Regions from separate parts of the Bacillus sp. C-3-6 genome, predicted to be linked through region 2. Evidence: predicted binding sites of a transcription regulator. Region 2 holds the regulator's gene; each other region holds the start of a gene.
The links. The regulator CtsR, encoded in region 2, represses protease genes until heat stress. The targets are predictions, from matches to a motif close to ATGGTCAATAAAGGTCAAACA.
Positions count from the first base shown of each region.

Region 1: a site for CtsR is predicted at 5,726-5,746, ahead of clpP (ATP-dependent Clp endopeptidase proteolytic subunit ClpP). Genes of this name have one in related genera too.
Region 3: a site for CtsR is predicted at 5,791-5,811, ahead of clpB (ATP-dependent chaperone ClpB). Genes of this name have one in related genera too.

Region 1 covers NZ_CM137247.1:4,855,072-4,863,140, forward strand. The annotation lists gene ACW0JX_RS25050 (sensor histidine kinase) at 1-769, shown strand, start outside; gene ACW0JX_RS25055 (response regulator) at 773-1,414, shown strand; tRNA gene ACW0JX_RS25060 (tRNA-Arg) at 1,509-1,584, opposite strand; gene ACW0JX_RS25065 (DUF1657 domain-containing protein) at 1,789-1,995, shown strand; gene ACW0JX_RS25070 (YhcN/YlaJ family sporulation lipoprotein) at 2,089-2,574, shown strand; gene spoVAC (stage V sporulation protein AC) at 2,604-3,080, shown strand; gene spoVAD (stage V sporulation protein AD) at 3,081-4,097, shown strand; gene spoVAE (stage V sporulation protein AE) at 4,094-4,444, shown strand; gene ACW0JX_RS25090 (DUF1657 domain-containing protein) at 4,456-4,662, shown strand; gene ACW0JX_RS25095 (DUF421 domain-containing protein) at 4,683-5,552, shown strand; gene clpP (ATP-dependent Clp endopeptidase proteolytic subunit ClpP) at 5,793-6,374, shown strand; gene ACW0JX_RS25105 (HPr family phosphocarrier protein) at 6,776-7,024, opposite strand; gene whiA (DNA-binding protein WhiA) at 7,048-7,998, opposite strand.
Region 2 covers NZ_CM137247.1:91,135-99,203, forward strand. The annotation lists rRNA gene ACW0JX_RS00500 (23S ribosomal RNA) at 1-1,185, shown strand, start outside; rRNA gene rrf (5S ribosomal RNA) at 1,235-1,350, shown strand; gene ctsR (transcriptional regulator CtsR) at 1,558-2,019, shown strand; gene ACW0JX_RS00515 (UvrB/UvrC motif-containing protein) at 2,189-2,737, shown strand; gene ACW0JX_RS00520 (protein arginine kinase) at 2,742-3,806, shown strand; gene clpC (ATP-dependent protease ATP-binding subunit ClpC) at 3,829-6,264, shown strand; gene radA (DNA repair protein RadA) at 6,360-7,736, shown strand; gene disA (DNA integrity scanning diadenylate cyclase DisA) at 7,740-8,069, shown strand, end outside.
Region 3 covers NZ_CM137247.1:1,170,613-1,178,681, reverse strand. The annotation lists gene fabH (beta-ketoacyl-ACP synthase III) at 1-696, opposite strand, end outside; gene ACW0JX_RS06045 (ComZ family protein) at 928-1,104, opposite strand; gene ACW0JX_RS06040 (NAD-dependent epimerase/dehydratase family protein) at 1,159-2,031, opposite strand; gene ACW0JX_RS06035 (lipase family protein) at 2,061-2,795, opposite strand; gene ACW0JX_RS06030 (YjzD family protein) at 2,952-3,134, shown strand; gene clpB (ATP-dependent chaperone ClpB) at 3,173-5,773, opposite strand; gene ACW0JX_RS06020 (YjzC family protein) at 5,984-6,163, opposite strand; gene ACW0JX_RS06015 (Cof-type HAD-IIB family hydrolase) at 6,657-7,466, shown strand; gene ACW0JX_RS06010 (hypothetical protein) at 7,572-7,712, shown strand; gene ACW0JX_RS06005 (DUF3813 domain-containing protein) at 7,713-7,910, shown strand; gene ACW0JX_RS06000 (YitT family protein) at 7,936-8,069, opposite strand, start outside.

The sequences.
Region 1 (8,069 bases), 460 kb from region 2:
TACGCATGAAAAATCATGGTTCATCACTGTCACGACATACGTCCGTCTTATTTACGAAAACTTGTATACCATTAATGAAATTATTCATTCTCTAGAGCAGGAGAGTTTAGAATCCAAAACAAATTCTGCAAGCTTATCACGCCTACTCTTTCAAATTTCTGAACAAGAAAGGCGCCGACTTGCTTCAGATTTACACGACTCTGCATTACAAGATCAAATTGTATGGTACCGCAAACTAGACTCTTTATTAAAAAACAAATCCGTTCCACTAGAATTAAAAAATGAACTAAAAAAAATCCATTTCGGTATGCACGATGTAATACAACAAATTCGCGACACATGTAATGAATTGCGTCCATCACTTTTATCAGATGCTGGTTTAATTGGTGCATTAAGAGAATTGCTAGCCCAAACACAATTGCGTGTGCAGTTTCAAATTCAATTTGATCATGAATCAATTCAAGAACATCATTACGATTTTGACAAAATTTTATCTTTATATCGTATCATTCAAGAACTACTAACAAACGCAGATAAACATTCCGAGGCAACCATCGTATCGATTTTTTTATGGGAAGAGAATAACTGTATTTTCCTAGACTACCGAGACAACGGCAAAGGTTTTAATATAGACACTCCCTACTCTCCTAAGCAGCATATGGGGCTTTCCGGTATAAAAGGAAGGCTTCAATCAATTGGTGGAGAAATACATATAGTATCCGAAGCTAAAAAAGGACTTCAAATAAACATTACAGTTCCGAGGTGGTAAATAATGATTCGAGTATTAATTGTAGATGATCATCAAATTGTAGGCGAAGGAACAAAGAGCATGATTGAATTAGAAGAAGATATGCAAGCAGAATATATTTTAAATGAACAGGAAGCACTCATAAAAAGTGACGCTACACCTTTTGACGTATACCTCTTGGATATGAATATGCCCAATTGTAGTGGTATTGAACTCGCCCAGAAAATATTACATATTCAAACAGATGCAAAAATCATTTTATATACAGGTTTTGAATATGTATCCCAATTCAATTTATTAATAAACTCTGGTATCAGCGGCATTATTAGTAAATCAGCTTCTCAACAAGAGCTATTAATGGCAATTCGTGCAGCTGTAAACGGATATACTTTACTTCCTATTTCGTTATTACGTCAACTACGTACAGACGATATAACGACTCAACAACTTGAAAATAAAACCGCTCTTCTTACACAAAAAGAATTAGAAATCTTAGAATCCGTCTCTAAAGGAAGTAGCAATAAACAAATTGCTGATGAACTGTACATGAGTTCAAGAGCTGTAGAATACAACCTAACAAAAATCTTCAAAAAATTAAAAGTAGGATCACGCTCCGAAGCTTTAACAGAAGCAATGAGACAAGGCATTTTGAAAGTACACATATAAAATGAGACTTCCATCAGTTTGTTTTGTTTAACCCTCAAATAATGAGATAAATAAAAAAGTCCTAACCTACAAAACGTAAGTTAGGACTTTCTGACGCGCCCAGAGGGATTCGAACCCCCGGCAGACGTGGTACCGGAAACCACCGCTCTATCCGACTGAGCTATGGGCGCATGATTATAGAAAACACTTCATTTTCTTCTCATAATAATAGCAATAAAATCCATCTAAATCAATAAAAATATCCCCGTAATACCTTATGCATCTTAGCTAAAAGCATATAAAATCTATTCCACCCCTAAATTTTCCAATCATAAATTCACCCCAACTCACAAATTATAATCTTTGAATTGATATTCCAAAGGGGGCTTCATTCAATGACTGTAATTACAAAATTAAAGCAAACTGTTTCTGGATTAAAAAGTGCACAAGCTAGCTTAGAAGGATTCGCTCTTGATACGGATAACCAACAAGCTAAGCAACTTTTCCAAACAGCTGCGCAGCAAACACAAACGATTATCGATTCTTTAAACCCACGCGTTGAAGAAGTCCAACAAGAAGAACCACAATACTCACAGCAATAACGAATCAGTCTTGCTGTGAAATAGAAAAAGGATGATATGCAGTCATCCTTTTTCTATCACATTACATATTGCAATAGAAATGGAATGATAATTATGCGAAAACTCGGCCTCATAACCGCATTATTTGCACTTCTATTTAGCTCTTTTACCGGATGTGATAATAGTCCTTTAGATAAAAAAGTGAAAGAAGAAGCAAAACGAACGGAGAAAGAAAAAGGTCCAAAGTTAACAAAGACGAGTACGGAATCCTTTAATCAATCTATATCACAAGGAGCGAAGAAAAGAGCTCTCGCTATGGATGAAATTATAAAAAGCACAGCTGTGAATTCAAATTTAGATCTCTACATAGCAGTTACACCTGAGCATCACGAAAGGTTTGGATTAAAACCTCTTCGTAAAAAGCTTCAAAAGCAGCTAAGTGATGAGCATCCTACTTTCGATGTTCGTGTCAGTACAGATAAAAAAATCTTTATGTTACTCGAAAAACTCGAAAGAAAAATTAAGGAAAAAGAAGTATCTAAAGATGAAATTAATAAACAATTAAAATTCATTGGTAAAAAAATGGAGTCTAACACTTAACGCTTTTTAAAAGAAAAGGAAGGATTGCAATGTCTAGTAAAGATAAAAACTTAACCCCTGTACAACAGGAGTATAAAAAATTCGAACAAGAACGCGAACCGAAACGACCTGTCTTAAAAAATTGTATAAAAGCCTTTTTCGTCGGTGGTTTTATTTGCTTCATCGGACAACTCATTTCTACTTTTTACATCACATATTTTGATTTCACTGAACGCTCAGCAGGAAATCCAACAGTCGCAACTCTTATTTTCATTTCTATGTTACTAACTGGATTTGGTATATACGATCGTTTTGGACAGTTTGCTGGTGCTGGTACAGCTGTACCTGTTACTGGATTTGGTAACTCTGTTATTGCAGCATGTATCGAACACCGAACGGAAGGATTCGTCCTTGGTGTTGGCGGCAATATGTTTAAACTAGCGGGTTCTGTTATTTTATTTGGTGTATTTTCAGCTTTTGTCATCGCACTTATTAAAACGATTCTCGTTCAATGGGGAGGTCTATAAATGTTACAAGGACACCGAACGTGGGTATTTGAAAACAAACCAGTCATTATCTCAACAGGGGTTGTCGGTGGACCATTTGAAGCAAAGGGAAACATTCCAGAAGACTTCGATATCCTTCATGAAGATTTATGGCTCGGACAAGATTCCTATGAAAAAGCACATAAAATTTTATTCGAAGAAGCTTGTAGTCGTGCTACTGAAAAAGCAGAACTTCGTAAAGATGATATTCAATTTGTACTTGCAGGAGATTTAATTAATCAAATTACTCCAACAAGCTTTGCTTGCCGGACACTTGGCACTCCTTATCTCGGATTATTCGGGGCTTGTTCTACTTCTATGGAAGGTTTAGCACTTGGGGCAAGTATCGTAAATGCAAAAGGCGCAAAATATTTATTAACTGGTGCATCCAGTCATAATACAGCTGTAGAAAAACAATTCCGCTATCCTACCGAATACGGCGGACAAAAGCCGCCTACTGCACAGTGGACAGTAACCGGAGCAGGAGCCGCTATTTTAAGCGATACTGGACACGGTCCAAGAGTAACCTCTGCAACGATTGGGCGAGTTATTGATATGGGATTAACAGACCCTTTTAATATGGGGGGCGCGATGGCTCCAGCTGCAGTTGATACAATCGAAGCCCATTTACGCGAACGACAAATCGATGCCTCTTACTATGACCTAATCGTGACTGGTGATCTTGGCCATGTCGGTCGCGAAATTGCTTACGATTTACTACATAAGCATGGAACCAAAGTAACGAGCGAACAGTTTCAAGATTGCGGAATTATCATTTATAGAGAAGGACAACCTGTCATAGCTGGTGCTAGTGGGCCTGGATGTTCCGCAACAGTCGTGTACGGTCATTTATTAAACCGAATGAAAAGAGGAGAGTTCAAAAAAATACTTGTCGTTGCGACAGGCGCTTTACTATCTCCACTTACATTCCAACAAGAAGAAACGATTCCATGTATCGCTCATGCCGTTTCGATTGAATTTGGAGGTGCAACGCAATGATTTTTTTCTGGGCTTTCGTCATTGGTGGACTCATATGTGTAATCGGCCAACTTATGTTTGATGTCGGCAAACTAACACCCGCTCATACAATGGCAACACTCGTTGTTGCTGGAGCTATATTAGATGGATTTAATTTGTATGAGCCATTAATTGATTTCGCTGGAGCCGGGGCAACTGTACCTATTACAAGCTTTGGTAATGCCCTAGTTCATGGCGCAATGGAAGAAGCTGCAAAACATGGCATCGTTGGCGTTATTACCGGCATGTTTAAAGTAACGAGCGCCGGTGTATCAGCAGCTATTATTTTCGGCTTCATTGGAGCATTATTATTCAAACCGAAAGGATAAGAGGTGTTTATATGACTGTTATCTCTAGCGTAAAAACTTGCCTTGCTAGTGTAAGGGGCGCCCAAGCAAGCTTAAGCTCTCTTTCATTAAATTCACAAGACGAAGAATCAAAACGCGTATTTCATGAATGTATGTTAGAAATGGACAGCGTCATCGCTGATTTAAAGGATAGAATTTCAGTATTAGAACGTGAAGAACCTCAATATAAAGGGTTTTAAGTAGACTGGAGGAAACGACTATGTCTCACCTGCCGGAATGGACACTTGTCATTCTTCGCTCTGTATTCATATTAATTATTTTATTCGCTATTACGAAATGGTTAGGGAAAAGACAAATCTCTCAGCTTTCCTTTTTTGAATACATAGCCGGAATGACGATTGGTGACATCGCTGCCCAAGTATCTACAGGGCTCGATTCAAAATTTTTTCACGGCGTCTTTGCGATACTCATTTTCGCTGTGGTACCTTTTTTAACAGGAATCCTCTCTTTAAAGAACAAAACAGCTCGGGACTTCTTTGAAGGAAAATCTACCGTATTAATAAAAGACGGAAAGATACTCGAAGATAATTTAAAGAAAGAAAAATATACGAGTGACGAATTACTGGAACTTCTCCGTGGAAAAAGTGCGTTCAGCGTAGCTGAAGTCGAATTTGCTGTCTTAGAACCGAGCGGAGAATTAAATGTATTATTAAAGAAAGATTCTCAGCCACTTACAGCAAAAGACATCGGTTTAAAAGTACCAAACGAGAAAGAACCACAAACTGTTATTATGGATGGAAATGTACTAGATGAACCTCTTTCAGCAAGCGGACATAACCGCGCTTGGCTACATTCAGAATTAGAAAAACTCGGTGTTGTTATTGAAAATGTCTTCCTCGGTCAAGTGGATTCATACGGACAACTTACTATCGACATTTACAATGACAAACTCCAAATGCCTTCTCCTCAAAATAAACCTTTATTATTAGCATCTTTAAAAAAATGTCATGCTGATCTTGAACTATTTTCCCTAGAAACAAAGTCGAAATCAGCAAGCGAAATGTATAGTAAAAACGCCAAACAAATCGAAAAAATTTTAAATAAAGTAACCTATCTTTTAAAAGACTAATTATCGAAAGAACGCTTCAGTTAAAAGGCGTTCTTTTCTTTTTTCTCCAGTTTTCATAACGTTTAAATTTATGTAATTCGGTTATGATGTTGAAGATACATAAGCAGGGAATTTCGAAAACATAGCGAATATTTCATGGTACAACTACATATTTTTTTGATTTAAAGTGGTTTCGTTTGACCTTTATTGACCATAATTGTATTATAAGACTAAGAAAGCTTTATAAGGAGGAAATAACAGATGAATTTAATTCCTACAGTAATTGAACAAACAAATCGTGGAGAACGCGCTTACGATATTTACTCTCGACTATTAAAAGACCGCATCATTATGCTTGGTAGTGCAATTGATGACAACGTAGCTAACTCAATCGTTTCCCAGCTTTTATTCTTGGAATCTCAAGATCCAGAAAAAGATATTCACATCTACATCAACAGCCCTGGTGGTTCTATCACAGCGGGTATGGCAATCTATGATACAATGCAGTTTATTAAGCCACAAGTATCAACAATCTGTATCGGTATGGCTGCATCTATGGGTGCATTCTTACTTGCAGCAGGTGAAAAAGGAAAACGTTACGCACTTCCAAACAGTGAAGTAATGATTCACCAACCACTTGGTGGAGCACAAGGTCAAGCGACTGAAATCGAAATCGCTGCAAAACGTATCCTATTCTTACGTGAAAAACTAAACCAAATTCTTGCTGACCGCACTGGTCAACCACTTGAAGTACTACAACGCGACACAGACCGCGACAACTTCATGACAGCGGAAAAAGCTTTAGAATACGGTTTAATCGATAAGATCTTTACAAATCGTTAATACTTAAAAGCGAAAGCGGCTCGTTTAGAATCGCAGGGCGATGGAGCCCCTGATTCCGAGGCGCTTTTTGCCTCGAATGAAGGGGCGAAACAACCGGAGATTCTAGCCGCTAGAGCTAGATATAACTAAAAGTGGAAGCGCCCTATAATTGGGCGCTTCTTTTATATATTGTTCCCCGCTCACATACCCCATCCAGTATCCCTCTAAATATATCAACGATTTTTCAATTATATCGAACAAAACTCAAATTATATCAACGATTTTTTTAATATATCAACGGTTCGACACAACATATCGATTTACCGACAATCTCCGACAAGGACAAACCAGCTAAATACCCCTCCCCGCTAATCCGCACAAACAACAAAACAAAAAAACTATCGCATATACGCGATAGCTCTTTATTGTACATATGCAGCTAATGCTTCTAAAGCCTCTTCTGCATCTGAACCTTCTGTTGTAATTGTTATCATGCTTCCAGTTCCAATTGCTAAGCTCATAATCCCCATTATGCTCTTTGCATTTACTGTCTTTCCATCTTTCTCAATAAAGATATCTGCATGAAAGCGATTTGCCTCTTGTACAAACAACGCAGCCGGACGTGCTTGTAAACCGTTTTTTAATGAAACCTGAACTCGTTTTTGAACCACAGCTCCATTTCCCCTTTAACCTCTTATTTTTTTGCTACCGTTTCCCCCGCGCGTAATTTCTCTGCAATTTCATCGATTTTACGCAAACGATGATTAATACCCGATTTACTAATTTTCCCCCCGGATACCATCTCACCTAACTCTTTCAATGTTACATCTTGATAATCTCTTCGTAGTTGCGCAATCTCTTGTAGTTTATCTGGCAATATATCAAGACCAACCGTCTCATCAATATAGCGGATATTTTCAATCTGCCTTAGCGCTGCACCAATTGTTTTATTTAAATTAGCTGTTTCGCAGTTCACTAAACGATTTACGGAATTACGCATATCACGTACGATTCGAATATCTTCAAACCTTAAAAGTGCATTATGAGCACCAATAATATTTAAAAATTCCGTAATTTTCTCCGCTTCTTTCAAATACGTAATGTACCCTTTTCTTCTTTCCAACGTCTTACTATTTAAATCAAATCCGTTCATCAGTTCACATATAGCATCATTATGTTCCTTATATAACGAAAAGATCTCTAAATGATAAGATGATGTTTCTGGGTTATTTACTGAACCACCTGCTAAAAATGCACCGCGTAAATACGATCGTTTACAACACTTCTTCTCAATCAATTCTTGTGATATATTTCGAATAAATGAAAAGTCATCTCGAACGATATGAAGATCGGCTAATATTTCGCGAGACTTTTCAACAAGCCTTACGATATATACATTATTTTTCTTCAATCGCATTTTTTTACGAACAAGTAATTCTACCGTCACATCATATCCTTTTTTCAAAAGCGTATAAATCCTTCTTGCAATTGCCGCATTTTCTGTTTGAATATCGATAGATAGACGACGGTTTGAAAAAGAAAGCGATCCGTTCATTCGAAGTAACGCCGATAATTCTGCTTTCTCACAGCATTCTTTCACTTCAAGATTCGTCAACTCTTTCTTTGTTTCTGATGCAAATGACACAGTCAACACCTCCTTATACGATTATTATGGAACAAAATTCTTGTCCTATATGAATGAGGAGCGCCACCTCA
Region 2 (8,069 bases):
TAACTTCGGGAGAAGGGGTGCTTTCTTAACGGAAAGCCGCAGTGAATAGGCCCAAGCGACTGTTTAGCAAAAACACAGCTCTCTGCGAAGCCGTAAGGCGAAGTATAGGGGGTGACACCTGCCCGGTGCTGGAAGGTTAAGGAGAGGGGTTAGCGTAAGCGAAGCTCTGAACTGAAGCCCCAGTAAACGGCGGCCGTAACTATAACGGTCCTAAGGTAGCGAAATTCCTTGTCGGGTAAGTTCCGACCCGCACGAAAGGTGTAACGATTTGGGCACTGTCTCAACCAGAGACTCGGTGAAATTATAGTACCTGTGAAGATGCAGGTTACCCGCGACAGGACGGAAAGACCCCGTGGAGCTTTACTGTAGCCTGATATTGAATTTTGGTACAGTTTGTACAGGATAGGCGGGAGCCATTGAAACCGGAGCGCTAGCTTCGGTGGAGGCGCTGGTGGGATACCGCCCTGACTGTATTGAAATTCTAACCTACGGGTCTTATCGACCCGGGAGACAGTGTCAGGTGGGCAGTTTGACTGGGGCGGTCGCCTCCTAAAGTGTAACGGAGGCGCCCAAAGGTTCCCTCAGAATGGTTGGAAATCATTCGTAGAGTGCAAAGGCATAAGGGAGCTTGACTGCGAGACCTACAAGTCGAGCAGGGACGAAAGTCGGGCTTAGTGATCCGGTGGTTCCGCATGGAAGGGCCATCGCTCAACGGATAAAAGCTACCCCGGGGATAACAGGCTTATCTCCCCCAAGAGTCCACATCGACGGGGAGGTTTGGCACCTCGATGTCGGCTCATCGCATCCTGGGGCTGTAGTCGGTCCCAAGGGTTGGGCTGTTCGCCCATTAAAGCGGTACGCGAGCTGGGTTCAGAACGTCGTGAGACAGTTCGGTCCCTATCCGTCGTGGGCGTAGGAAATTTGAGAGGAGCTGTCCTTAGTACGAGAGGACCGGGATGGACGCACCGCTGGTGTACCAGTTGTTCTGCCAAGGGCATAGCTGGGTAGCTATGTGCGGAAGGGATAAGTGCTGAAAGCATCTAAGCATGAAGCCCCCCTCAAGATGAGATTTCCCATAGCGTAAGCTAGTAAGATCCCTGAAAGATGATCAGGTTGATAGGTTCGAGGTGGAAGCATGGTGACATGTGGAGCTGACGAATACTAATAGATCGAGGACTTAACCATATAATATGTAGCAAATGTTATCTAGTTTTGAAGGAATATGCCTTCATAGTTTGGTGATGATGGCAGAGAGGTCACACCCGTTCCCATACCGAACACGGAAGTTAAGCTCTCTAGCGCCGATGGTAGTTGGGACCTTGTCCCTGTGAGAGTAGGACGTCGCCAAGCAACTAAAACACGAGTCAAATGACTCGTGTTTTTTCGTGTTTTATTTTATAATCCATAGTAATAAAAAATGTGTTTAAAGTATTCATATTTTGTTTAAATACAAGGGAATGTGGCTAGGATAGTGAATAAGCAAAAGAGTTGCAAATTTTATTAATACGTATATAATTAAAGTCAAAGATAGTCAAAGTCAATAAAGGTGGCGGATAAATGAGAAATATATCTGATATCATTGAGCAATATCTAAAGCAAGTTATTGACTTAAGTAATAATAATGTGATTGAAATCAAGAGAAATGAGATTGCGGATCGATTCGAGTGCGTACCATCTCAAATCAATTATGTAATCAATACCCGTTTTACGTTAGAAAGAGGATTTGTAGTAGAAAGTAAACGTGGTGGAGGAGGTTACATTCGCATTATAAAAGTCAAACTGCATGATGATATAGACATTATTGATCAAATGCTTCATATGATTGATCATAGCGTTGCGCAAGGGAATGCAGAAAGTATGATTATACGTTTAATAGAAGAGGGAATCATAACAAATCGTGAAGCGAAACTGATGTTAAGTGTAATAGACCGTTCTGTATTATCAATGGATGTTCCTTCTCGAGATGAACTTAGGGCTCGAATATTATGCGCAATGTTAAGAACACTGAAATATAAATAAATATAACTTTTGTAAAAGATTGATAACTAAGATAAAGCAGTTAAATATTGTAGAAGTTTTGAAAAAGAACATGCACTTTTATTTAAATGGATTCAGGAAAGCGAACAATCTAGTAATGTATGAAAAGTACCATGAGATAGAGCGTTCCTGTTGTAAAGGTGGGATAGTGATGACTTGTCAAAACTGTAACATAAGACCAGCAACTTTACATTATACAAAAGTAATTAACGAGAAGAAGGCGGAAGTTCATCTTTGTGAGCAATGTGCAGAGCAAAGTGGCTATACGTCTTTCTTTCAATCATCGCAGTCTAACTTTTCATTTCATGATTTATTTGCTGGTTTATTACACGGTGAATCAACAATGTTTGAAGAAGGAAAAAATGGATTTTCAAATGCAGATATAGTAAGGTGTCCAGATTGTAAGATGACATATGAACAATTTACAAAAGTCGGACGTTTTGGCTGTTCTTCTTGTTACGATACATTTAAGGAGCATTTAAAGCCATTATTAAAACGCCTTCACGGTGGGCATACAGAAAATTGTGGAAAAATTCCGGAACGTATAGAAGGAAATATCCACTTAAAGAAAGAATTAGATGAACTAAAACTTATTCTGAAACAATACGTACAGAAAGAGGAATTTGAGAAAGCTGCAGAGGTAAGGGATAAAATCCGAGGTCTTGAAATACAGCTTAGTGAGCATAGGGAGGGGGAATAATTCTATGTCACTGGACAAAATTATGAACGAAGCAATTAGTCCATGGATGAAGGGGGATGGCCCTGATTCTGATATTGTTTTAAGTAGTCGAATTCGTTTGGCTCGTAATTTTAAACAATATCAATTTTCCACTATGCAAAACGAAGAAGAAGCTAAACAGATTCATGAATTATTCAAAAAGAAATTTATAAATAAAGCAGTAGGGTCCTTTGGGGAGTTTGGACTATTAAAGATGAATGAATTAACCCCTCTTCAAAGGAGAGTTTTAGTCGAAAAGCATTTAATTAGTCCAAATCTTGCAGGGACAGAATATGGAGCATGTCTACTATCAGAAAGTGAACATATTAGTGTTATGCTTAATGAAGAAGACCATATTCGGATTCAGTGCCTATTTTCAGGATTACAGTTATCAGAGGCGCTTCAAAGCGCCAATCAAATAGATAATTGGATTGAGAAAGAAGTTGAATACGCTTTTGATGAGTCACTTGGATATATTACAAGTTGTCCTACTAATGTTGGCACAGGGTTAAGAGCTTCTGTGATGATTCATTTACCGGGACTGGTTTTAACAAAAAGAATTAGCCGTATTATACAAGTAATTCAAAAATTAGGGTTAGTAGTAAGAGGAATATACGGTGAAGGTAGCGAAGCGTTAGGTAATATATTTCAAGTTTCAAATCAAATGACGCTAGGAAAGTCTGAAGAAGATATTATTGCAGATTTAAAGAGTGTCATTCAACAAATTATACAGCAAGAAAAAATAGCTAGAGAATTAATTGTACAAAATTCAAGTATTGAACTTGAAGATAAGGTTTATCGTTCTTACGGCATACTAGCAAACAGTCGTTTAATTCAATCTGCAGAAGCAGCCAATTGCTTATCGGATGTACGACTTGGTATTGATCTAGGATATATAAAAGGTATATCGAGAAATATTTTGACTGAGCTAATGGTTCTTACGCAACCAGGTATTTTACAACAATACGCAGGTGGACCTTTAGGGCCAGAAGAAAGAGATTATCGAAGAGCAACCTTAATCCGTGAGCGATTACGTATTGAAAAAAACTAAGCGCAAGTAGGAGGCGATTTCTATGATGTTTGGAAGATTTACAGAAAGAGCACAGAAAGTATTAGCTTTATCTCAAGAGGAAGCAATTCGTATTGGGCATAATAATATTGGAACAGAACATATTTTACTTGGGCTTGTACGCGAAGGTGAAGGAATTGCAGCAAAAGCATTAATTGCTCTTGGATTAAGTCCAGAGAAAGTTCAAAAAGAAGTAGAAGCGTTAATTGGGCGTGGAACAGAAGCTTCTCAAACTGTACATTATACACCTCGTGCTAAAAAGGTTATTGAATTATCTATGGATGAAGCGCGTAAGCTAGGCCATTCTTACGTTGGAACAGAACACATTTTACTCGGTTTAATCCGTGAAGGTGAAGGTGTAGCCGCACGTGTTTTAAATAATTTAGGTGTAAGTCTAAATAAAGCAAGACAACAAGTTTTACAACTTCTTGGAAGTAATGAAGCTAGTTCAGGTCATCAAGGTGGTTCAGCATCAAATGCAAATACACCGACACTTGACAGTTTAGCAAGGGACTTAACAGTTGTTGCGCGTGAAAATCGCTTAGACCCTGTTATTGGACGTGGTAAAGAAATTCAACGTGTAATTGAGGTATTAAGCCGTAGAACGAAAAACAACCCAGTATTAATTGGTGAGCCTGGTGTAGGTAAAACGGCAATTGCAGAAGGATTAGCACAGCAAATTGTAAATAATGAAGTTCCTGAAACTTTAAGAGATAAGCGTGTTATGACACTAGATATGGGTACAGTGGTAGCTGGAACGAAATATCGCGGTGAATTTGAAGATCGTTTAAAGAAAGTGATGGATGAAATTCGCCAAGCAGGCAATATTATTCTATTTATTGATGAGCTTCATACATTAATTGGTGCAGGTGGAGCAGAAGGTGCAATCGATGCATCGAATATTTTAAAACCATCTTTAGCACGAGGAGAGTTACAATGTATTGGGGCAACAACTTTAGATGAGTATCGTAAATATATTGAAAAAGACGCGGCTTTAGAAAGACGTTTTCAACCAATTCATGTTGATGAGCCAAGTTTAGAAGAATCGATTCAAATCTTGAAAGGTTTACGTGATCGTTATGAGGCGCATCACCGTGTATCTATTACAGATGACGCTATTGATGCAGCTGTAAAACTTTCAGATCGTTATATTACAGATCGCTTTTTACCAGATAAAGCAATTGATTTAATTGATGAAGCTGCTTCAAAAGTTCGCTTACGTTCTTATACAACACCACCAAACTTAAAAGAGCTTGAAGTGAAGCTTGAGGAGATTCGAAAAGAAAAAGATGCAGCTGTACAAAGTCAAGAATTTGAAAAGGCTGCATCCTTACGTGATATGGAGCAACGCTTACGTGAGAAGTTAGAAGATACAAAACGTCAATGGAAAGAGCAACAAGGAAAAGAAAATTCAGAGGTTACGGTAGAAGATATTGCAAATGTCGTTTCTACATGGACGCGTATCCCAGTTTCTAAACTTGCACAAACAGAGACTGATAAATTATTAAATTTAGAATCCATTCTCCATGATCGTTTGATTGGTCAAGATGAAGCAGTAGTAGCTGTAGCAAAAGCTGTTCGTCGTGCAAGAGCAGGATTAAAAGATCCGAAGCGCCCAATTGGTTCATTTATTTTCTTAGGGCCAACAGGTGTAGGTAAAACAGAACTTGCAAGAGCACTAGCAGAATCTATGTTCGGTGATGAAGATGCAATGATTCGCATCGATATGTCAGAATACATGGAGAAGCATTCTACTTCCCGTTTAGTTGGTTCTCCTCCAGGATATGTTGGATATGAAGAAGGTGGACAATTAACAGAGAAAGTTCGTCGCAAGCCATATTCAGTTGTCTTATTAGATGAGGTAGAGAAAGCTCATCCGGATGTGTTTAATATTTTACTACAAGTATTAGAAGATGGTCGTTTAACAGATTCTAAAGGACGTACAGTTGATTTCCGTAATACGATTGTTATTATGACGTCTAACGTTGGTGCCGAGGCGTTAAAACGTAACAAACATCTTGGATTTAATGTACAAGATGAAAGCCGTGATTATTCGGATATGAAAGGTAAAGTAATGGATGAGCTGAAAAAGGCATTTCGTCCAGAATTCTTAAACCGTATTGATGAAATTATCGTATTCCATATGCTTGAGAAAAAACATATTCAAGAGATTGTAACTCTTATGGTAAATCAGTTAGTTAATCGCTTAAAAGAACAAGAAATCGAATTGCACTTAACGGAAGGGGCAATTTCAGCTATTGCAGATAAAGGATTTGATCGTGAGTATGGCGCTCGTCCACTTCGCAGAGCAATTCAGAAACATGTAGAAGATAGACTATCAGAAGAACTTTTAAAAGGTGCTATTGAGAAAGGACAAAAAGTTATCTTTGATGTAGAAGGAGAATCATTTGTCATTCATAGTGCGGAAAAGGTAAAATAAGTATAGACAAACAAAGAGGGCTACGCGATAGCCCTCTTTCTTGTACGAGAAGGATAAACGTTTATAGACGAAAGTGAAGTGAACTATAAAAAGGTATGGCTAAAAAGAAAACGAAATTTATATGTCAAGAATGTGGTTATCAGTCACCAAAATATATGGGTAAATGTCCTGGATGTGGTCAATGGAATACACTTGTTGAAGAAATGGAGCCAGTTGTATCATCTAGGCGCCTTAATTACGCGAATGCAATTCAAACGGAAGTAACAAAACCAAGACGTCTTACCGAAGTAGAAACAAAGTCTGAGGCACGTATTGAAACGGAATTTCAAGAGTTTAATCGTGTGCTTGGTGGTGGAATTGTAGATGGGTCCTTAGTGCTTATTGGTGGAGACCCTGGGATTGGAAAATCAACATTACTATTACAGATTTCATCACAATTAGCAGATTCTTCATATGATGTATTATACATATCGGGTGAGGAGTCGGCAAAGCAGATTAAACTTCGTGCAGATCGTTTGCATGTAAAGGGTAGCAATCTATTTGTTGTAGCAGAGACAGACCTGCAGCGTATTGCAGCACATATTGAAGAGATGAATCCAGCTTTTGTTGTTATTGATTCTATTCAAACGATACATTTACCTGAAGTGACGTCAGCACCAGGAAGTGTGGCACAAGTACGTGAATGTACAGCGGAATTAATGAAACTTGCAAAAACAAAAGGAATCCCTATTTTCATTGTCGGGCATGTGACAAAAGAAGGAGCAATTGCAGGACCTCGTATGTTAGAACATATGGTCGATGCAGTTCTTTACTTTGAAGGAGATCGACACCATACGTATCGTATTTTACGGGCTGTGAAGAACCGTTTTGGTTCCACGAATGAAATGGGTATCTTTGAAATGAAAGAGCTTGGTCTTGCGGAAGTTTTAAATCCTTCTGAAATCTTCCTTGAGGAAAGGCCGGTTGGTGTTGCAGGATCAACAGTAGTTGCTTCAATGGAAGGAACAAGACCGGTTTTAGTAGAAATACAAGCATTAATCTCCCCTACTAGTTTTGGAAATCCTCGAAGAATGGCGACGGGAATTGATCATAACCGTGTTTCGCTTATTATGGCAGTATTAGAAAAAAGAACAGGTTTACTATTGCAAAATCAAGATGCATATTTAAAAGTAGCTGGTGGTTTGAAATTAGACGAACCGGCAATTGATTTAGCAGTGGCTTTAAGTATAGCCTCAAGTTTTAGGGATAAATCTACGGCACCAACTGATGCAGTAATAGGAGAAGTAGGATTAACTGGAGAAATAAGAAGAGTATCAAGAATCGAACAACGTGTACAAGAAGCGGCTAAATTAGGATTTCAACGTGTTATTATTCCTAGAAAAAACTTAGGAGGATGGACAATTCCGGATGGGATTGAGGTTGTAGGTGTTTCTAATTTAGGAGAAGCGCTTCGTTTGACATTAGGAGGCTAGGCTATGGAAGAAAATAAGCAACGTGTCAAAAGTATGATTAATATTTTACAGCTCGTGGCCCCAGGAACACCACTGCGTGAAGGGATAGATAATGTACTTCGCGCACAAACAGGGGGGCTAATTGTTCTTGGATATAATGAGCAGATTAAAAGTATTGTGGATGGTGGTTTTCACATTAATTGTGCATTCTCTCCTGCTAGTTTATATGAATTAGCAAAAATGGACGGGGCACTTATTTTAAATGAAACGGGAAGTAAAATTTTAATAGCGAATGCACAGTTAGTTCCAGAGGCATCTATTGATTCTATTGAAACCGGTATGCGTCACCGAACA
Region 3 (8,069 bases), 1.1 Mb from region 2:
TAAGAAATCTACATCCTCTTTTGTAAGACCAGCCTTATCCAGCACGCGAAGGCAAGATTCACCAAGTTGACGAACGGCAAATTTAAAGACTTCTCTGCCATTCATCATAACATACTCGTCTTGATATAGATGCTTACCGCCGCTTCCGTCTGCTCCTAATTCGAAAGATAGAACGCCTCTTCCTTCTGAAACTGCTCCCATTACGATAGCACCGGCTCCGTCTCCAAATAATACCGCTGTATTTCGATCATTCCAGTCTACAATTTTAGATAGCTTATCACTACCAACTACTAATACGTTTTTATAAGTCCCCGTTTGAATAAATTGCTGCGCTGTAATCATTCCGTACATAAAACCAGCGCATGCTGCACCTACATCCATTGCAGCTGCATGTTTCGCTCCAATCGCTTCTTGAATGACACAAGCTACTGCTGGAAACGCACGATCTGGTGTTACTGTCGCCACTAAAATAAGATCGATATCTTCTCCGCTAACCCCTGCATCTTCAAGTGCTTTTTTTGCAGCCTCTACGGCCATATATGAAGTATCTATTGTATCATCGGCAATGCGTCTTTCTGCAATTCCCGTTCTCGTACGAATCCATTCATCGGATGTATCCATTATTTTCTCTAAATCGTGATTTGTGACTACTTTTTCTGGCACATATCTTCCGATCCCTAAAATGCCCACGTTCACATCGCAGCCCTCCGTTTTATATCAATTATTATGACTTGGTACTAATTTTAAAACATAAATGTATTTTTGTCTAGAATATATTTCGCATAAAACAGAAAGCTAACGCATTATCCACTTTATTTTTCATTAAAAGAAACAGAATCATACCTTTTCGTGTTTCATTCCAAATAAAAAGGCCCGAACCGCTTCTACTCACGATTCGAGCCTCCCCTCCATCAAAAAAGAAGGATTTTATTCTTTATCTGCTTTCCCAAGCTCATAAGCTTCGTTCATAACTTTCATTAACAACTCTAACACCGGCTGTGCCTTCTCCATATCAAGTGCAATTCCATTATCATCTAAAATTGCCTTTGCTTCCGGTAAATGCTTCATTGCGATTTGTAAAAACTGCATGCTTTTTTCGTTCATATTATACTCTTCCTCTCCATTAAAACTTTCACATACAATAGTGTAACACGCGTGCTACTCTTCGTATAACTCTTTATATTTTTTCATGTGTGCCAGTTGCTTATTTAAACCGTATTCTAACGGGGTATTTCTTTTTATCGAAATTACCTCGATAGCCTCATCTCTTATTTCATTATTATTTTTATTTACTTTATCATCCGCGCGTAAAAGATTCATACCTTTTTCCCATAATGACTGTTTACCACTAAGTAAATTGTATATACCAAGATGCGCCCCGTTCGTTCCATTTTCCCATAAGTATTCACATACATCTTCAATATAAAGTAAATCACTTCCTTTTTCCTCACTCGTACAACGGCACTCTTTCTCGTCTAATTCTGATAAAATGAGCTGATGATACATCATAAAGGATGGTTGCCACGGTCCATATAATGTAGGAACTCGAAATACACTATATTTTAAATTCCCTTTTTTCAACCCTTCTTCTACTTTCAAAAATATTCGCTTATTTTCGGATTCACCTGTACTACTTACTTCAATAGAAGAAATTAAATTTAACTTCACTTTTTGTTCTTCACACATTCTTATAATTCGCTTTAAATATTGTAATATGACTCTTTCATTCCGAAATCCACATTGCTGATTTGGCTCATATAAGCAAAAGTAGACAGTATCGAATCTCTCTTCCTCTACCGATCTCCATCCATCTTCATCTCTTATCGAATAATACGTAAATAACGCATTTCGCCCAATTAACAATAACTTCTCTTCATTAATTTTGGTCATACTATCGAATTCATCAAAATCAAGACCATACACTTCTACTTCTTCTGCGATCATTTTATTCACAAGGTGATAACCTACAAACGTAAGTGCACCTATTATCAGCACGCGTTCCATACCACCAACCCTTTCCCTTTGAAACAAATAGCTCCTCATTTATGTATATGGGAGCTTCACAATTCTTCTTCATATTTTTTAAAGAAATCGGTCGTTTGCCTAACCATTTTATATTTCACATCTTGCAGATGGAATAAGACAGAAGTATCACATTGATTTAATTGCCTCATTTTCTCATATCTCCGCAACTGCTGTTTTCTTCCTCTTTTTTCTTGTGTTGATACGAAAATTTTAACAGGTACACAAGATGGAAGAAGCGTAAATGATTTCTTATTTATTTTTAAATCTAATTCTTCTTCTTTGGAATCATACGCCAAACTTAATTCCTTCACGAGTCTCTTGTAAAAAAACTTATGCTCTTTCTCAAAACCCACATATTCTGGTAAATCTAAACACGGATTTAACATAACAACAGAACGAATACATTCAGGATATTTGTTCATCATTTCAAGTGCCACAAGCGCTCCCATACCATCTGCCATAATGTGCATCTTCGCATTTAACGTCTCTTTTCTCAAAACAACATCATATAAACGTTTTGCCAGACGAACAGATTGATCGTTCCCCCAATGTCTTCCGTATAAATTAGAGGAAAAGACCGTGTAGCCTTGCTCAATAAGACCATGTAAGAAATAAGATTTACCCGCATGTTGTGTCCATAAACTTGTACCATTCTCAATAAAGTAGTTATAATCACCGAGGAGCATAACAGAAAATCCATTTGGCTTCTCCGGTAAATAAATGACACATGGTTCTTTTTCTAAGTAAAAAAAACGTTCCGTAATACTCATTTTTCCCCCGCCTTATTTTCTAAACATATAAAACCACTCTTTTATAATGTATGAACGGAATGCAAATTTGCGTTGAAAAATCTACAAATATTTTTCTATATTCTTTTTTCAATTGTGTTACAATAAGGACAGATTGAACGAATAGAGGTGTAAAATATGCGTTTCATTTGGGCATTAATTTGGTCGTTCTTACTTGTACATATGATGAGCTACGTAATTGGCTCTATGACTGGCGGTACATACGACTTTAACCAAGCGTCTATTTTCTCAGTTGTTCTTGCTGTATTAGTACTCGCAATTTCAGCTGCAATTCCAAACGAGCCAGTAGAACAACACTAAAAAAAGAGTCCGGATTTTATCCGAACTCTTTTTTATTTTCATTTCACATGAACGACTAATTCGTTATTTTCTACATCAACAACTACGTGACTATTGTCTGTAATTGTTCCTGCAATTAATTCTCTTGCTAATTTCGTTTCCACTTGACGTTGTACGTATCGTTTTAATGGACGAGCTCCGTACATTGGGTCGAAACCAGCTTCTACAACAAATTCTTTTGCTGCATCTGTTAATTCTACTGTAATGTGACGGTCAGCTAGACGGCCTTGTAGTTCTTTTACAATTTTATCAACAATGCCTTTAATTTCATTCGTTGTAAGAGGTTTGAATAAAATAATTTCATCAACACGGTTTAAAAATTCAGGGCGGAAATGTCCTCTTAATTGCCCCATTACAAGGTCTCTTGATTCCTCTTTAATCGAACCATCTTCTTCTAATCCCTCTAGTAAATGAGCAGATCCAATATTTGAAGTCATAATAATAACTGTGTTTTTAAAGTCTACTGTTCTTCCTTGTGAATCTGTAATGCGTCCATCATCTAACATTTGTAATAAAATGTTGAATACTTCTGGATGTGCTTTTTCGATTTCGTCTAACAAAATAACTGAATATGGTTTACGTCTTACCGCTTCTGTTAATTGACCGCCCTCTTCATATCCTACATATCCAGGAGGCGCACCAATTAAGCGTGACACAGCGTGTTTCTCCATATACTCAGACATGTCAATACGAATCATTTGCTCTTCACTATCGAATAAAGACTGCGCTAACGTTTTTGCAAGTTCTGTTTTACCAACACCCGTAGGGCCTAAGAAAATGAAGGAACCAATTGGACGATTCGGGTCTTTAATACCAGCGCGTGCACGAAGAACCGCGTCTGATACTAGGCTTACTGCTTCCTCTTGTCCGATGACACGCTCTGATAAGATTTGCTCTAAGCGTAGTAATTTCTCACGTTCGCCTTCAACAAGTTTAGCAACAGGAATACCAGTCCAGCGTGAAACAATATCTGCAATTTCTTCTTCACTTACTTCCTCACGTAATAAACGATTTTCTTCTTTATTATGCGCGCCCATTTCTTCCGCTTCTTTTAATTCTTTTTCGATTGCAGGAATTTTCCCGTGACGAAGTTCGGCTGCTTTATTTAAATCGTAATTACCTTCTGCTTCTTCTAATTCACGGCGCAGACGTTCTAAATGTTCACGTAAGTCACGAACTTTGTGAATGTCTTCTTTTTCTTTCTCCCATTTCGCTCTCATACCACTTGCAACTTCTTTTAAATCCGATAATTCACGTTGCAATGTTTTTAGACGCTCTTGGCTACCACGATCCGTTTCTTTTCCAAGAGCCGCTTCTTCAATTTCCAGCTGCATAATACGACGCGTTACTTCATCTAATTCTGTCGGCATAGAATCGATTTCTGTACGAATTGTTGCGCACGCTTCATCAACAAGGTCAATCGCTTTATCCGGTAAGAAGCGATCTGAAATATATCGATCTGATAAAACTGACGCTGCTACAATCGCACGGTCATGAATATTTACACCGTGATAAATTTCAAAGCGTTCTTTTAATCCACGTAATATGGAAATCGTATCTTCAACAGTTGGTTCTTCTGCTAATACTTGTTGGAAACGTCTTTCTAGTGCTGGATCTTTTTCAATATATTTACGATATTCATCTAATGTTGTCGCCCCGATACAATGCAGTTCACCACGAGCAAGCATCGGTTTTAACATATTTCCTGCATCCATCGCACCTTCTGTTTTACCAGCTCCAACGATTGTATGAAGTTCATCAATGAATAATAAAATGCGTCCTTCACTCTTTTTAATTTCATTTAATACAGCTTGCAGACGCTCTTCGAACTCACCACGGAATTTCGCACCTGCTACGAGCGCACTCATATCTAACGCAAAAATCGTTCTATCTTTCAATCCTTCAGGTACATCCTTTTTCACAATACGCTGTGCTAATCCTTCAACGATTGCTGTTTTACCAACACCTGGCTCACCAATTAAAACAGGATTGTTTTTCGTTTTACGTGAAAGAATGCGGATAACGCGTCGAATTTCACTATCTCGGCCGATAACAGGATCAATTTTCCCGGCTCTCACTTCTGCCACTAAATCACGGCCATATTTTTCTAACGCTTCATAAGTTGCTTCTGGATTTTGACTAGTCACTCTTTGATTCCCCCGAACTGTCATTAAAGACTGTAATAAGTTATCTTTCGTAATATGCAATCTTGCAAATAATTGATTTATATCGCCTTTTTCTTCGGAAAAAGCAAGCAATACATGTTCGACTGAAATGTAATCATCCTGCAGTTTTTCTGCTTCTTCCCCTGCTCTTACAAGCAGTTGTTGCAGAGCGCTCGTTACATACAATTTTCCAACTTCTGCACCGCTTCCCGTTACAGAAGGTTTCTTTTTAATTAAGCTTTCAGCGCCTTGCTTTAACGCTTCTATATCAACATTCATTTTTTGAAATATACGTACTGCTAATCCATCTTGCTCTTCTAATAACGCAAGTAATAGATGAACAGTATCCACCTCTTGGTGATGATGAGATACCGCTAAAGATTGGGCACTCATAATCGCCTCTTGTGTTTTTGTTGTCATTTGATTTAAGTCCATCTTTACAGCCCTCCAAAAGTTTGACTTTCTTTGACCTTTGATTTGATTATACGCCAACTGACTTTTTTATACAATAATTTTGCCTATGTATTTTCAAACTTATTATTGGAAAAAGAAAAAGGAAGCATTCATTATATTGTTTTAAAAATACGGTAAATGAAATTATAATGTGTAACGACAAAAAAGCCGCAATAACGATTGCGGCTTCTGTTACGGTTTTCTTTTATATGTCCACTGACGGTTATGATTCGTATTATCTGGAAACTTTTCACCGGCAGTTAATTGTACCATTTGCGGATTTTTCACCATACTTCCCGTTTCACCAATTTCTACATAAATACCATCATTCGGCGCTTTTTGTCCAGAACGAAACCTGCGATTTTGTCCCATTTTCATTCTCCTTCCATGACGTCTTTGCCTCATTAGTATATCCATTTTAAAAGAAAGGTTTTCTGTCATGTTTAGGAAACAGTACTACATCTCGTCCTTGTACATATATATGAATGATACAAGCGTAAGCAGGGATTTCTTTCCTACTTGTAGAAAAAAAAAAGAAACCAACCTACTCTAGGCTAGTTTCAAAGGAGAGTCAAACATATACGAGAAGATTACATGTTCATTATAAGTCTCATCACACGAGCAATGTAACCCTTTTCACAATTTGTACATAATGAAAGAAACATTGTTTGAACTTTCTAAAAAGATGTTGACTTTTCTTAATTTCCAACGATAAATAGTAGACACCGCAGCACTTTGAGACGTAAGATGGATATATAGTGAAATTTCCATCTATGGTGATTTCACCGAGTCTAACCTCTTATTTCTGCATATTAAAAACGGAAATACAGATAGATACAAAAAAATTATTATAAGAGGTGAAATTATGAACAAACAACATTTAATCGCATTAGACTTAGACGGTACTTTATTAACAGACAACAAAATAATTTCCACTCGAACGAAACATACAATTGCAAAAGCAAAGGAACAGGGACATATTGTTGTTATTTCAACAGGACGTCCATTCCGTGCTAGTTATGATTACTATAAAGAACTTGCTCTTAACACACCTATCGTAAACTTTAACGGTGCTTACGTACATCATCCTCTTGATACAAGCTGGGGAACACATCACTCTCCTCTTGAGCTAGCAACAGCGCAAGAAATTGTACGAGCTTGCTTTGATTTCGGCGTAAAAAATATATACGCGGAAGTAATGGACGATGTGTATGTTCGAGAAATTGATGAAGATAAAAAACATATTTTCGAATTCGGCTCTCCTAAGATTTTTACGGGAGACTTATTAAATATTTTAAACGATCATCCAACTTGCTTATTAATTGATGCACATGACGAGCATTCCACTGCAATTCGTCAACATTTAACGGATATGCACGCGGAAGTAATCGATCATAGAAAATGGGGCGCACCTTGGCCGATTATTGAGATTGTGAAAAGCGGATTAAATAAAGCGGTTGGATTACAAAAAATTTCTAGTCATTACAACATTCCACAAGAGCGAATTATCGCTTTCGGTGACGAAGATAATGATTTTGAAATGATTGAATTTGCTGGTCACGGCATCGCAATGGGGAATGCCATCCCTGAATTAAAATCACTCGCAAACCATACGACGTTAACGAACGAAGAAGATGGAATTGCTTTATATTTAGAAGAGGTTCTTGGGTTGTAATCTAAAAATTCCCTACTTATAGTTTCCTGCCAAATGTCCATACTATAAGTAGACGCAAGAGACATCGCGTCGATTGTTTTCAGCTAAATAAAGGGGGTTTTTCGAATGGGTAAAAAGAACAAATCAAAGCGTTTTATCCAACAAGGAGCCGATGCTGTTATGAAGCATGATGCAAGATTCCCGTACAGAGGTACATTAGCTGAGGCAGAAAAGGCAAGAAGTAACTCTTCTTTTGGAGGGGTTTAAATGGGGAACTTACTATTCCAACAAGCTAGAAATGCTGTTGAAAATGCCGTATCTTGTTCAAGCGGTACTGAGCAACAAGATCTCGTATATAGAGCAAAAAATGCTTTGCAATCTGCTTACGCAAACTCTTCAACTGCTGAAAAAGTTCAGCTCCGTGAAATGCAAGAGCAATTGCAAAACATTACGAATGTACATTAAAAAAGAGGACCAACTTCGGTCCTCTTTAATCTTTCCGAAACAATCCGAACACCCCAACTGTTTGCAGTATATTTGTAAATGCACCTGGGTCCACTTGTTTAATAATCCTCTCCAATTCGTATAACTCGTAACGGGTAATAACCATCATTAACATTTCTT